Regions from separate parts of the Rahnella sp. R3(2024) genome, predicted to be linked through region 3. Evidence: riboswitches for the same ligand, from Rfam matches in the RefSeq annotation. Region 3 holds a riboswitch; each other region holds the start of a gene.
The links. A riboswitch is a leader RNA that binds a small molecule or an ion and turns the genes downstream of it on or off. The one in region 3 is predicted to bind thiamine pyrophosphate.
Positions count from the first base shown of each region.

Region 1: linked by a shared signal. The riboswitch ahead of thiC (phosphomethylpyrimidine synthase ThiC) and the one ahead of thiM (hydroxyethylthiazole kinase) in region 3 are both predicted to bind thiamine pyrophosphate.
Region 2: linked by a shared signal. The riboswitch ahead of thiB (thiamine ABC transporter substrate binding subunit) and the one ahead of thiM (hydroxyethylthiazole kinase) in region 3 are both predicted to bind thiamine pyrophosphate.

Region 1 covers NZ_JBHGBU010000001.1:2,445,578-2,449,760, reverse strand. Annotated here, with positions in the region: gene hemE (uroporphyrinogen decarboxylase) at 1-165, opposite strand, end outside; gene nudC (NAD(+) diphosphatase) at 237-1,022, opposite strand; gene ABSH60_RS11120 (Rsd/AlgQ family anti-sigma factor) at 1,127-1,642, shown strand; TPP riboswitch at 1,703-1,830, shown strand; gene thiC (phosphomethylpyrimidine synthase ThiC) at 1,953-3,905, shown strand; gene thiE (thiamine phosphate synthase) at 3,902-4,183, shown strand, end outside.
Region 2 covers NZ_JBHGBU010000001.1:2,871,028-2,875,210, reverse strand. Annotated here, with positions in the region: gene ABSH60_RS12955 (MFS transporter) at 1-287, opposite strand, end outside; gene sgrT (glucose uptake inhibitor SgrT) at 457-642, opposite strand; gene sgrR (HTH-type transcriptional regulator SgrR) at 745-2,406, shown strand; TPP riboswitch at 2,447-2,699, shown strand; gene thiB (thiamine ABC transporter substrate binding subunit) at 2,743-3,726, shown strand; gene thiP (thiamine/thiamine pyrophosphate ABC transporter permease ThiP) at 3,702-4,183, shown strand, end outside.
Region 3 covers NZ_JBHGBU010000001.1:994,269-998,451, reverse strand. Annotated here, with positions in the region: gene btsR (two-component system response regulator BtsR) at 1-351, shown strand, start outside; gene ABSH60_RS04355 (carbon starvation CstA family protein) at 481-2,286, shown strand; TPP riboswitch at 2,376-2,477, shown strand; gene thiM (hydroxyethylthiazole kinase) at 2,512-3,330, shown strand; gene thiD (bifunctional hydroxymethylpyrimidine kinase/phosphomethylpyrimidine kinase) at 3,317-4,117, shown strand; gene ABSH60_RS04340 (hypothetical protein) at 4,136-4,183, opposite strand, start outside.

The DNA of each region.
Region 1 (4,183 bases), 1.5 Mb from region 3:
CAGCTCCGCATTCTTGCACAGCGACATAAAATCACCGGCCACGGCACGGGTTTCTTTATATTCTGGCAAATAGCGGCCTGCCTGACGCATCATCCATACCGGCGTGATGTCCACCGGTTGACGTAACAGGGCGCGCAGGTAACGGTCATTTTTCAACTCATTCATTCTGGTTCTTTCCTTCAGTATTCGGGCGGCACGGCATTCATCTGGCGGCATTCTAACACGCAACACTTACGCTACACGTCGTCTTCATCGCTCGCGGCGCGGCATAGCGCCACAGTGTCTTCGATCAGTCGACGCGCGATGGTGCCCGGCGGCGGCAATAACGGCAGGGCGTCATAACGATACCAGCCCGCATTCAGCAGCTCTTTCGGATCGTGCTGAATATCACCGCTGTCATAGTCAGCCATAAAAGCCATCATCAGCGAATTCGGGAAAGGCCATGGCTGCGAGCTGACGTAGCGCACGTTTTTCACGCGAACGTGACTCTCTTCCATGACTTCGCGCGCCACGGTTTCTTCCAGCGTTTCGCCGACTTCAACAAAACCGGCCAGCACCGTGTGAATTCCGTTACGGTGGCGGACATGCTGCGCCAGCAGAATTTCATCACCCCGGCGGATAGCCACGATAATGCACGGCGCAATTTGCGGATAATAGCGTTCACGACAGTGGCTACAGAGCGCAGCCCACTCGGTTTTACTGACCTGCATTTCGTGGCCGCAGTAACCGCAGAATTTATGAGATCGATAAAATTCAGCCAGTTGCACACCGCGCCCGACCAGCTGGAATAATCCTCGATCCTGATCGAGCAACTGGCGGGCCGACACCATGTGGTTGTGCATCGCCTGACGCACCAGCCAGACCGGCTCGCCCTGCCACTCGCCAATCTGACGTGCCGTTTTGCCGGTCAGAGAGAATTGCGTTGCACTGCCAAACGGCAGTTCACCTTCAGGCAGCCATAGCTTGCCTTCATGGCTGATGACCCACCAGCCGTTATGTTGCTCTGTGATCTGTAATTCCATAATTGTTGTTGCATAACCTCGACGAGACTGACAATCTGAGACAGAAATTTAACATTAGTAACCTTCACATTTTGGTTACTTTTTTATCGCTCACGGAGTCAACCATGCTAAATCGTCTGGAAAGACTGACCCAACGCGTTGGTGGCAGTAATGAGTTAGTAGACCAATGGCTGCACGCGCGCAAAGAACTGCTGGTTGCATACTGCACACTGGTCGGTCTGAAACCCAATAAAGAAAAACATACCCCACTGAATGAAAAAGCGCTGGATAACTTTTGTCATAACCTGGTGGACTATCTCTCTGCCGGCCATTTCCATCTTTATCAGCGGATAATCGATGAAGTCGCCAGCGCAGGCAGCTCAGTTAAATCACAAGCTGCCAAAATATACCCTGCGCTGGAGCTGAACACTGAAACTATCATGGCTTTCCATGACAGTTACACAGAAAATGATATTGATGATGACAATGCTTTCGCCTTCCATTATGCATTATCCGATATTGGTGAAGCGTTGGATGCGCGTTTTCAGCTTGAAGATCAATTAATTATCCTGGCATTTGATCCGGTCGATGGCACACCTTTACCGCCTGCCAACGACGATCATCTCGCCAGACCGGCTTAAGCCGTTTGAAGTTTAGACCCTGCGAAGGGTTGTAGTTTTATCATCGGCCTCCTATATTGAGGCTTCTTGTCGGAGTGCCTAGCGCATAATTTTCCTCACGGAGATTACGCCAGGCTGAGACCGTTAATTCGGGATCCGCGGAACCTGATCGGGTTAGTACCCGCGAAGGGAACAAGAGTAATGTTATGCGTTTTGCGCGATTTGGCATCAGCCTGTATCAGGTCGCCTGCGCTAAACCGCCCATTTTTACTCCTGCCGTAAACCTCCAGACAAGCAATTTTCCATCACGTTTTTTTGCGAGGAATTTGCTATGTCGAGTACCCAAAAACCCGTTATTTCTGAAAAGAAACCCTCTGGTCGCCGTGAACAACGTGCGCAGGCTCAGTCGTTTATCGACAGCCTGCAGGGCGAAGCCTTTCCTAATTCCCGACGTATTTATCTGCAAGGCTCTCGCGCAGATCTCCGCGTGCCGATGCGTGAAATACAGCTCAGTCCGACGCTGACAGGCGGCGGCAAAGACAATCCAAAATACGAAGAGAACGAAGCCATCCCGGTGTATGAAACGGCCGGGCCTTATGGCGACCCGGAAGCGTCCATCGACGTTCATGCCGGGCTGGCAAAATGCCGCGCCAGCTGGATCGCCGACCGGGCTGATACCGAAGAACTTCCGCAGGTCAGCTCCGGCTTTACCCAGCAACGTCTGGCCGATGACGGATTGGATCACCTGCGCTTCGAACTTCTGCCGCGCCCGCGAAAAGCCATGTCCGGTAAAAATGTTACGCAGCTGCATTACGCGCGAAAAGGCATCATTACCCCTGAAATGGAATTCATCGCTCTTCGCGAAAATATGGGCCGCGAGCGGATCCGCGGCGAAGTATTGCGGCAGCAACATCCGGGTGAAAGTTTCGGTGCGCATCTTCCTGCCAATATCACGCCGGAGTTTGTACGTCAGGAAGTCGCCGCCGGTCGCGCGATTATTCCCGCCAATATCAATCATCCCGAATCAGAGCCAATGATCATTGGCCGAAACTTCCTGGTGAAGGTTAACGCCAATATCGGCAACTCCGCAGTGACGTCATCTATCGAAGAAGAAGTCGAGAAGCTGGTGTGGTCGACACGCTGGGGCGCAGACACGGTGATGGATCTCTCCACCGGTCGCTACATCCACGAAACCCGTGAGTGGATCCTGCGTAACAGCCCGGTGCCCATTGGTACAGTGCCGATTTATCAGGCGCTGGAGAAAGTGAACGGCGTTGCCGAAGACCTCAACTGGGAAATGTTCCGCGATACGCTCCTGGAGCAGGCCGAACAAGGCGTCGATTACTTCACTATCCATGCAGGCGTATTACTGCGTTATGTGCCGATGACCGCCAAACGGCTGACAGGTATTGTGTCGCGCGGCGGTTCGATTATGGCGAAATGGTGCCTTTCCCATCATCGCGAAAGTTTCCTGTTTGAACATTTCCGCGAAATCTGCGAAATCTGCGCAGCCTATGATGTTTCTCTTTCCTTGGGCGATGGCCTGCGTCCGGGTTCAATTCAGGATGCGAATGACGAAGCGCAATTCGCTGAATTACGCACGCTGGGCGAGCTGACCAAAATTGCCTGGGAATATGACGTGCAGGTGATGATCGAAGGGCCGGGGCATGTCCCCATGCAGATGATCCGCCGCAATATGACCGAAGAACTTGAGCACTGCCACGAAGCACCTTTCTATACGCTTGGGCCTCTGACCACCGATATCGCACCGGGTTATGACCATTTCACCTCCGGGATTGGTGCGGCAATGATTGGCTGGTTCGGCTGCGCCATGCTGTGTTATGTCACGCCGAAAGAACATCTCGGTCTGCCGAACAAAGAAGACGTTAAGCAGGGTCTGATTACCTACAAAATCGCAGCGCACGCCGCCGATTTAGCTAAAGGTCATCCGGGCGCGCAAATTCGTGATAATGCCATGTCGAAGGCGCGGTTCGAATTCCGCTGGGAAGATCAGTTTAACCTCGCGCTCGATCCGGCAACGGCGCGTGCCTATCACGATGAAACATTGCCGCAGGAATCCGGCAAAGTCGCACACTTCTGCTCAATGTGCGGCCCGAAATTCTGCTCCATGAAAATCACGCAGGAAGTGCGCGATTACGCCGCCGCACTGGAAGCTCAGGCGCAGCCGGTTGAGATCGTGGAATCAGGAATGGCACAGATGTCTGCTGAATTCCGTTCACGAGGCAGTGAGCTTTACCACCCTGCCACGGAGATCAACAAATGAATCCGTCCGCTCAGTCTTTTCCAGCCGTTCCCTTCCATCTCGGTTTATACCCGGTCGTGGATACCGTGGAATGGATTGCCCGCCTGCTGGAGGCGGGCGTTAAAACGCTGCAACTGCGGGTGAAAGACTTACCCGATGAGGAAGTTGAACCGGCGGTTATCGAGGCCATCGCGCTGGGGAAAAAATATCAGGCGCGGTTATTCATCAATGATTACTGGCGACTGGCAGTAAAACATCAGGCATACGGCGTGCATCTCGGGCAGGAGGATCTGGACACT
Region 2 (4,183 bases), 1.9 Mb from region 3:
CGGCTGAAAGCAAACACCAGGCTGTTACCGAGCGCCATCAGACAGCAGAAAATCAACAGCTTGCGCCGGTCGCCTTTGTTATCCGAGCGGTTAGCCAGCAGAAAGCTAATCGCGATTCCGGCAATCGCATTGACGGTATAAAAGAAGCCGACCCACAGCGGCCGCACTTTCACTTCGTTGGTCAGAAACAGACTGAGCGTCGGCGCCTGCAGTGCGCCTGCAATACCACACAGTAAGGAAACCACCAGAAAGGTGACATAAATGGCATTAATACGAGGTTTTGACATAACGTCGTCCCTGAGAAATGAAAGCAGATAAAGCAAGACAGACAGTGTAGCGAAGTTTCAGGCGGTTCTGGAAAATGAGCATAAAAAAACCAGTGAGTCGCCCCACTGGCTGGTGAAATTACACCATTACTCAGAAAATCGAATTCGGATCAAACCTGCCGTGAAAAGATTACAGACGCTGGCGATACTCTTTTTCATCCACGGAATCAATATCCCACTGGGTGAGACGGGACAGAATATCCAGACGATATTGCACCGGAACCCAGGACAGCCAGTCTGCATGATTTTTAGAGGCGTTCCTCTTTATGGCTTCAAAATAACGCTGGTAAAAACGGGCGTTCAGACTGCGTTTCATGCTGACCTCCGGGTGTTCACAACAGGCTTTCGTTGAGAAACAGTATCGGAGTAATATGAGGAAAGATAAATTGATGAAGATCGCCCACGGAGCTCCTCTTTTATGTCCTCGCCCCGACTGCAACAACAGTTCATTCGTTTATGGCAAAGCTGTCACGGTGAAGAAACCGAAACGACATTACAGGCGTTATCGGAAGTCCTGAATTGTTCACGCAGGCACATGCGCTCGCTGCTCAGCACCATGCAGGAACAGGGCTGGCTGACGTGGGACGCAGAGGCCGGGCGCGGCAAACGATCCACGCTGCGTTTTCTGTATACCGGGCTGGCACTACGGCAACAGCGGGCCGAAGAACTGCTGGAGCAGGATCATATTGATCAACTGGTGCAACTGGTCGGCGATAAAACGCAGGTGCGCCAGATGCTGTTATCACAGCTCGGCCGCAGCTTTCGACAGGGTAAACATATCCTGCGGGTGCTCTACTACCGTCCGCTGTTTAACCTGCTGCCCGGCACCATGCTGCGCCGTTCAGAAACACACATCGCCCGGCAAATCTTTAGCGGCCTGACACGCATAAATGAGGAAAAAGGGGAAGTTGAAGGTGATTTAGCCCATCACTGGCAGGAAATTTCACCGCTGCACTGGCGTTTCTATCTGCGTCCTGCCATTCATTTTCATCATGGCCGTGAGCTGGAGATGGCCGATATCATCGCCACCTTTACCCGCCTGACCTCGCATCCGCTGTTCAGCAACCTGAAATCCGTCACCACGCCCACGCCGAATGTCATTGATGTCCATCTGAATGAGCCTGACCGCTGGCTGCCGTGGTTGTTCGGCAATGTTCACGCGATGATTTTGCCGCAGGAATGGCAATCACTCCCTGATTTCGCCCGTCATCCGGTCGGCACCGGCCCTTACGCCGTGGTGCGTAATCTGAAAACGCAGCTGCGTATCCGCGCCTTTGATGATTATTTCGGGTTCCGGGCGCTGATCGATGAAGTGAATATCTGGGTGTTGCCGGAGCTGAGTGAAGAACTGGTGCATTCCGGTGTTCAGCTACAGGCGGATGAATCCGGTAAAAGCGAGCTAGAAAGCCGCCTCGAAGAAGGCTGCTATTTCCTGTTATTTGACCAGCGTTCGCCGGTCGGCCAGTCAGAGGAAACGCGCCGGTGGCTGTGCGACTTACTCAACCCCATCGCACTGCTCAGTAATGCAGAGCCGATTTTTCAGCGCTACTGGTCCCCGGCTTACGGCCTGCTGCCGCGCTGGCACCATAAGGCGCCACAGCCGCGACCGCCCAAACCGCAAAATCTGACGGAGGTGACGCTGACGTTCTACGGTGAGCACTCCGAGCATCACGCCATCTGCAATGCGCTGCGCCCGCTGCTGACGGCGGAAGGTATCGAACTGATCATTCAGGTGGTGGATTACGCGGTCTGGTATCGCGGCGACGCCAACAGCGATGTGTGGCTCGGCAGCGCCAACTTCACCCTGCCGCTGGAGTTTTCGCTGTTCGCGCATTTCTACGAATTACCGCTGGCAAAACATTGCTTTAGCGAAGACATGAGTCAGGACGCCGCGCAGTGGCACGCGGGAAATTTATCCATCGCCAAATGGAGCCAGAAACAAACGGCCAGCCATCAGATCCATCCGCTGTTTCACCACTGGCTGGTCTTGCAGGGGCAGCGCAGTATGCGCGGCGTGCGCATGAATACGCTTGGCTGGTTCGACTTCAAATCCGCCTGGTTTGCGCCACCGGACAGTTAATCGGACTATCGCATCGCGCCGTTAATCTCTAGAATGACATCCGTTCTCAACGGGGTGCCCGAGTGCGTTCTTTTTTTATAAAGAATGAGCTCGATCTTTAAACGCCGCGAGCGCGTGTTCAGCGGGTGAAGTCCAGCGCACAGAAAGCAGAGCGTACACACGGTACGTGAGCATTTCGAGCACTGCACGACACCCGATCAACACACGCTCAGCAAGTTTAAAAGGCTGAGATTTGAAACCCGTCGAACCTGATCCGGTTAATCCCGGCGGAGGGATTTGAGACTGCGCGATGCTTACTCAAAATCCTTTGCCCTTTCATTTTTTTGGAGCGCAAAGTTGAAAAAAATATTGTCCTGCCTGCTGTTACTTTCTGCACCTGCCCTGGCTGCAAAACCTGTTCTGACGGTTTACACCTACGACTCTTTCTCTGCCGACTGGGGCCCTGGCCCGGCGATCAAAAAAGCCTTTGAGGCGCAATGTGGCTGCGAGCTGAAATACGTTGCGCTGGAAGATGGCGTGTCTTTACTGAACCGTCTGCGGATGGAAGGCAAGAACAGCAAAGCGGACGTGGTTCTCGGGCTGGATAACAACCTGTTGCAGGCCGCTGAGCAAACCGGTTTATTCGCCAAAGCACCGAAAACCGACGCCAAACTGACCGTGCCGGGCGGCTGGAAAGACACCACCTTCGTGCCTTACGATTACGGCTATTTCGCGTTCGTCTATGACAAAAACAAACTGAAGAACCCGCCAAAAAGCCTCGATGAACTGATCAACAGCAATCAGAACTGGAAAGTGATTTATGAAGATCCGCGCACCAGTACACCGGGTCTGGGCCTGATGCTGTGGATGCAAAAAGTCTATGGTGATAAAGCGCCAGAGGCGTGGGAAAAACTGGCGAAGAAAACCGTCACCGTGACCAAAGGCTGGAGTGAAGCCTACGGGTTATTCCTCAAAGGCGAAAGCGATCTGGTGCTGAGCTACACCACCTCTCCGGCGTACCACATCGTGGAAGAGAAGAAAGACAATTACGCGGCTGCGGATTTCACCGAAGGCCATTACATGCAGGTTGAAGTGGCCGGCCAGCTGGCCAACAGCAAGCAACCTAAACTGGCTGAAGCGTTCATGAAATTCGTCACTACGGAAGATTTCCAGAAAGTGATCCCATCCGGCAACTGGATGTATCCGGTGATTAACACGCCGCTGCCTGACGCCTTTAAACAACTGACCGTACCGGCCAAATCCCTGCAATACAGCGCACAGGATGTTGCCACCCACCGTTCACAATGGATCCAGGCATGGCAGAACGCCGTCAGCCGTTGATCCCGCGCTGGCTGTGGCCGGGTGCCGTCGCTTCGCTGGCTATGTTGCTGGTGGCGGCACTGGCGTTAGGTTCTCTGTGGCGTCATGCGCCGCAGATGAGCGGCACCTCACTCTGGCAGGATCCCTATCTCTGGCACGTGATCCGCTTTACCTTCTGGCAGGCGCTGCTTTCGGCGCTCTGCTCCGTGCTGCCCGCGATTTTACTGGCGCGTGCGCTGTTTCGCCGCCGTTTCCCCGGCCGTCAGCTGTTATTACGTTTGTGCGCAATGACGCTGGTGCTGCCGGTTCTGGTCGCGGTGTTTGGCATTCTCAGCGTCTACGGGCGACAGGGCTGGCTGGCACAGATATGCGGCTGGCTGGGCGTGGATTACCGTTTCTCGCCGTATGGTTTACAGGGCATTTTGCTGGCGCACGTATTTTTCAATCTGCCGCTGGCGACGCGTCTGTTAGTGCAGGC
Region 3 (4,183 bases):
GTCAGTGCGCTGATGGCGGGGGAACCGGATCTGTCCCTGATCCCCTGCTGCGGGCAGAACCGTATTTATCTGCTCTCCACAGATGAGGTGATTTTTGTCTGCTCACGGGTCAGCGGCGTATTCGTGAACCGCGCCGACGGCAGTGAATGCTTTACAGAGCTGACGCTGCGCACGCTGGAAAGTCGCACGCCGTTGCTGCGTTGCCACCGGCAGTATTTGATTAATATGCAGCATCTGCGCGAAATCCGTTTTGATGACTGCGGGCAGGCAGAGCTGGTGATGAAAAATGAGGTACGGGTACCGGTCAGTCGTCGCTACCTGAAAGCCCTGAAGTCCCGGCTGGGCCTGTAACCCGCACCGTTCACTCTGGCGTTTTAACCGTTTAAATCGCTATTACGCCGCTCACGCCAACAGCCGGAGCGCTTTCATCGGCACTTTGTTACGTTGCGCCGGATTATTCCTTATCCGGAGAACAACAAGATGCAACACGCACTGACTTTTGTCATCGCGACTTTGTGTATTCTGACAATCTGTTACCGGCTTTACGGGGTGTTTTTCGTCCGTAAAGTGCTGAAAGCCGATGATGCTCAGGTCACTCCGTCGCATTTACTGGAAGACGGGAAAGACTACGTCCCGACCAAAAAATGGGTGAACTTTGGCAGCCACTTCGCGGCCATCGCGGCGGCGGGGCCACTGGTCGGCCCGGTGCTGGCCGCGCAATACGGTTATCTGCCCGGCATGTTATGGCTGCTGATCGGCTGTGTGGTCGGCGGCGCGGTGCATGATACCGTCGTGCTGTTTGCCTCCATGAAACACAGAGGGAAATCGTTATCCGAGGTCGCTAAGCGAGAGCTTGGCCCGGTGGCAGGCTGGTGCACGGGGCTGGCGATGTTATTTATCATCACTATCACCATGGCCGGTTTATCGATGGTGGTTGTCCACGCTCTTGAGCGTAATCCGTGGGGGACGTTTGCCGTCTTCATGACCATCCCGGTGGCGATTTGCGTTGGCCTGTGGGAACGTCTGACCGGTAGTATGAAAGCCGCTTCATGGGTGGGGATTATTGCCATCATGGCCTGCGTGGTGATCGGGCCGTACATTCAGGCCTCGGCGTTTGGGGAATGGCTGAGCCTGCGTGCTTCGACGGTCAGCCTGGTGTTGCCGGTCTACGCATTCTTCGCGACCGCATTGCCGGTGTGGATGTTGCTGACACCGCGCGGTTATCTCTCCAGCTTCATGAAAATCGGCGTGTTCGGGGCGCTCATCGTCGGGGTGGTGTTCATTAACCCCGAGATCCAGTTTCCGGCGATCACACCGTTTATCCACGGTGGCGGCCCTGTGCTGGCCGGGCCGGTCTGGCCGTTTATCTCAATCACTATCGCCTGTGGCGCGATCTCCGGCTTCCACGCATTTATCGGTTCCGGCACGACGCCGAAGCAAATCGATAAATGGAGCGACATCTTACCGGTCGGTTTTGGTGCGATGTTAGCGGAATGCGTGGTCGGCGTGATGGCGCTGATTGCCGCGACCGCGCTGCATCCGGCGGATTACTTTGCGATCAACTCGGCGCCCGAGGTTTTTGCCGGTCTGGGGATGCAGGTGGTGAATCTGCCGACACTCAGCCAGGAAATTGGTCTGGATCTCAGTGGCCGTACCGGCGGGGCTGTGACGCTGGCAGTCGGCATGGCGGATATCTTTACCCGCATCCCGTGGTTCAGCCATTTGTCTTCGTACTTCTTCCAGTTTGTGGTGATGTTCGAGGCGGTATTTATCCTGACGGCCGTGGATTCCGGGACCCGCGTGGCGCGCTATCTGTTACAGGATTTCTTCGGCGATCTGTGGTCGCCGCTCAAACGTACTGACTGGTGGCCGGGCGCAGTGGCGTGCAGCATCGTCGCCTGCCTGCTGTGGGGATACCTTCTTAACTCGGGCGACATCAACTCCGTCTGGGCGTTGTTTGGCGTTTCAAACCAGCTGATGGCCTCGATTGGCCTGATGATCGGCGCGACCATTATCTTGCGTCTGGCGGACAAACGCCGCTACATGCTGACCTGCCTGATCCCGCTGGCCTATCTCTATGTCACGGTCAACTATGCGGCGTACTGGATGGTCGCTCATGTGTATTTCAATTCTGCGGCCAAAGGTTTCAACCTGTTCAACGGCACCATCTCAATCATCATGGTCGCCCTCGGCGCGGTGATTATGGTGGCATCTGTTCTGCGCTGGATAACGTTGTGGCAGGCGCGCAGCGAAGGCATGACTGGCGACGTACCGGCTACGCTGTAAATCGCGATTGTTTCATCAGCCCTGTCAATGGACAGGGCTTTTTTGTATCAATTGCTGATTGATCTTCCCGCCGTCCACACCAATAATGCTCCCTTGACTCGGGGTGCCGCGCTTGCAAAAGAACGGCTGAGATTTTACCCGTATTACCTGATCTGGATTATGCCAGCGTAGGGAAGTCAGGTATCTCTCCCGATGCCGCCTTCCTGAAAGCCGGTTGGGAGACTTATGAACGTCCGACCTTCCGTATTTCCCGGTGCTACTGCCGCCGGTTCTTTACATCAACTCCGCCATGCCTCACCGCTGGTCCATTGCCTGACCAACGATGTGGTGCAATCTTTTACTGCCAATGTCCTGCTGGCGCTGGGTGCTTCTCCGGCGATGGTGGTCGATCCCGATGAAGCGGCGCAGTTCAGCGCCATTGCCGATGCCTTACTGGTGAACGTCGGCACGCTCACACATCCCCACGCTAACGCGATGCTGGCGGCGATTCATGCCGCAAATCAGGCCGGGAAACCCTGGGTGTTAGATCCCGTCGCGGTCGGTGGCCTGAGCTGGCGAACCGAATTTTGCCTCGGTATCCTGCCGTTAAAACCCGCCGCCATTCGTGGCAATGCGTCTGAAATCCGTGCCCTCAGTGGCCTGAGCGCGTCAGGCCGCGGCGTTGACAGCGGCGACGATTCGCTTTCTGCTCTGCCTGCCGCACAGCAACTGGCGCAGCAAACCGGGGCGATAGTGGCTGTGACCGGCGAAACGGATTACATCACTGACGGCAAACGCCATTGGGCTGTGCCGGGCGGGCATCCGATGATGACCCGCGTGGTCGGTACCGGCTGTGCATTATCTGCCGTGGTAGCGGCATTTTCGGCATTACCGGGCGACCGGCTGGACAACGTCGCGGCGGCGTGTCGCGTCATGTCATGTGCCGGTGAGCGGGCTTGTGCGACAGCCTACGGGCCGGGCAGCTTTACGCCAGCGTTCCTCGATAATCTGTATTTATTGAACGAAACATGGCTGAACGGGGAGGGCTGTCATGAAACGCATTAATGCGCTGACCATTGCCGGCACTGACCCGAGCGGCGGCGCGGGCATTCAGGCGGATTTGAAAACTTTCTCCGCCCTCGCCGCTTATGGCACCAGCGTGATCACGGCGCTGGTGGCGCAAAATACCCGTGGCGTTCAGTCGGTCTGTTACATCTCACCGGAGTTTGTGGCGGCGCAGCTTGATTCCGTCCTCAGCGATGTGCGTATCGATACCGCTAAAATTGGCATGCTGGCAAACAGTCAGATTGTGGAAACGGTGGCGGAGCGGCTTGGCCATTATCAGCCGCCGTTTGTGGTGCTCGATACCGTGATGCTGGCGAAAAGCGGCGATCCTTTATTGCAGCCGGAAGCGGTCGAGGCGTTGCGGCGGCTGCTTTTGCCTCAGGTTTCGATCATCACCCCAAACCTGCCCGAAGCAGCAGCGTTGCTTGAATGCGCCATCGCCACCAGTGAAGCGGAAATGCGTGAGCAGGGCGAAGCTTTACTGGCGATGGGGTGTGGCGCGGTGTTGATGAAGGGAGGGCATCTTAGCGACGAAGAGAGTCCGGACTGGTTGTTTATGCGGGATACGCGTGAGCGTTTCACTGCGCCGAGGGTGAACACCCGCCATACTCATGGCACCGGCTGTACGTTGTCAGCCGCCCTGGCGGCACTGCGCCCGCGCCACAGCGGCTGGGCAGACACTGTGCGCGAAGCCAAAGCCTATCTGCAACAGGCGCTGATACAGGCCGACTCGCTGGATGTCGGGCAGGGTATCGGGCCGGTGCATCATTTCCATCGCTGGTGGTAAGGCGATAGTGAAGGGCAGTCAGGCGCTGCGCTGCGATTTTTCCAGTGCCTGTTCTGCCTGATGAAA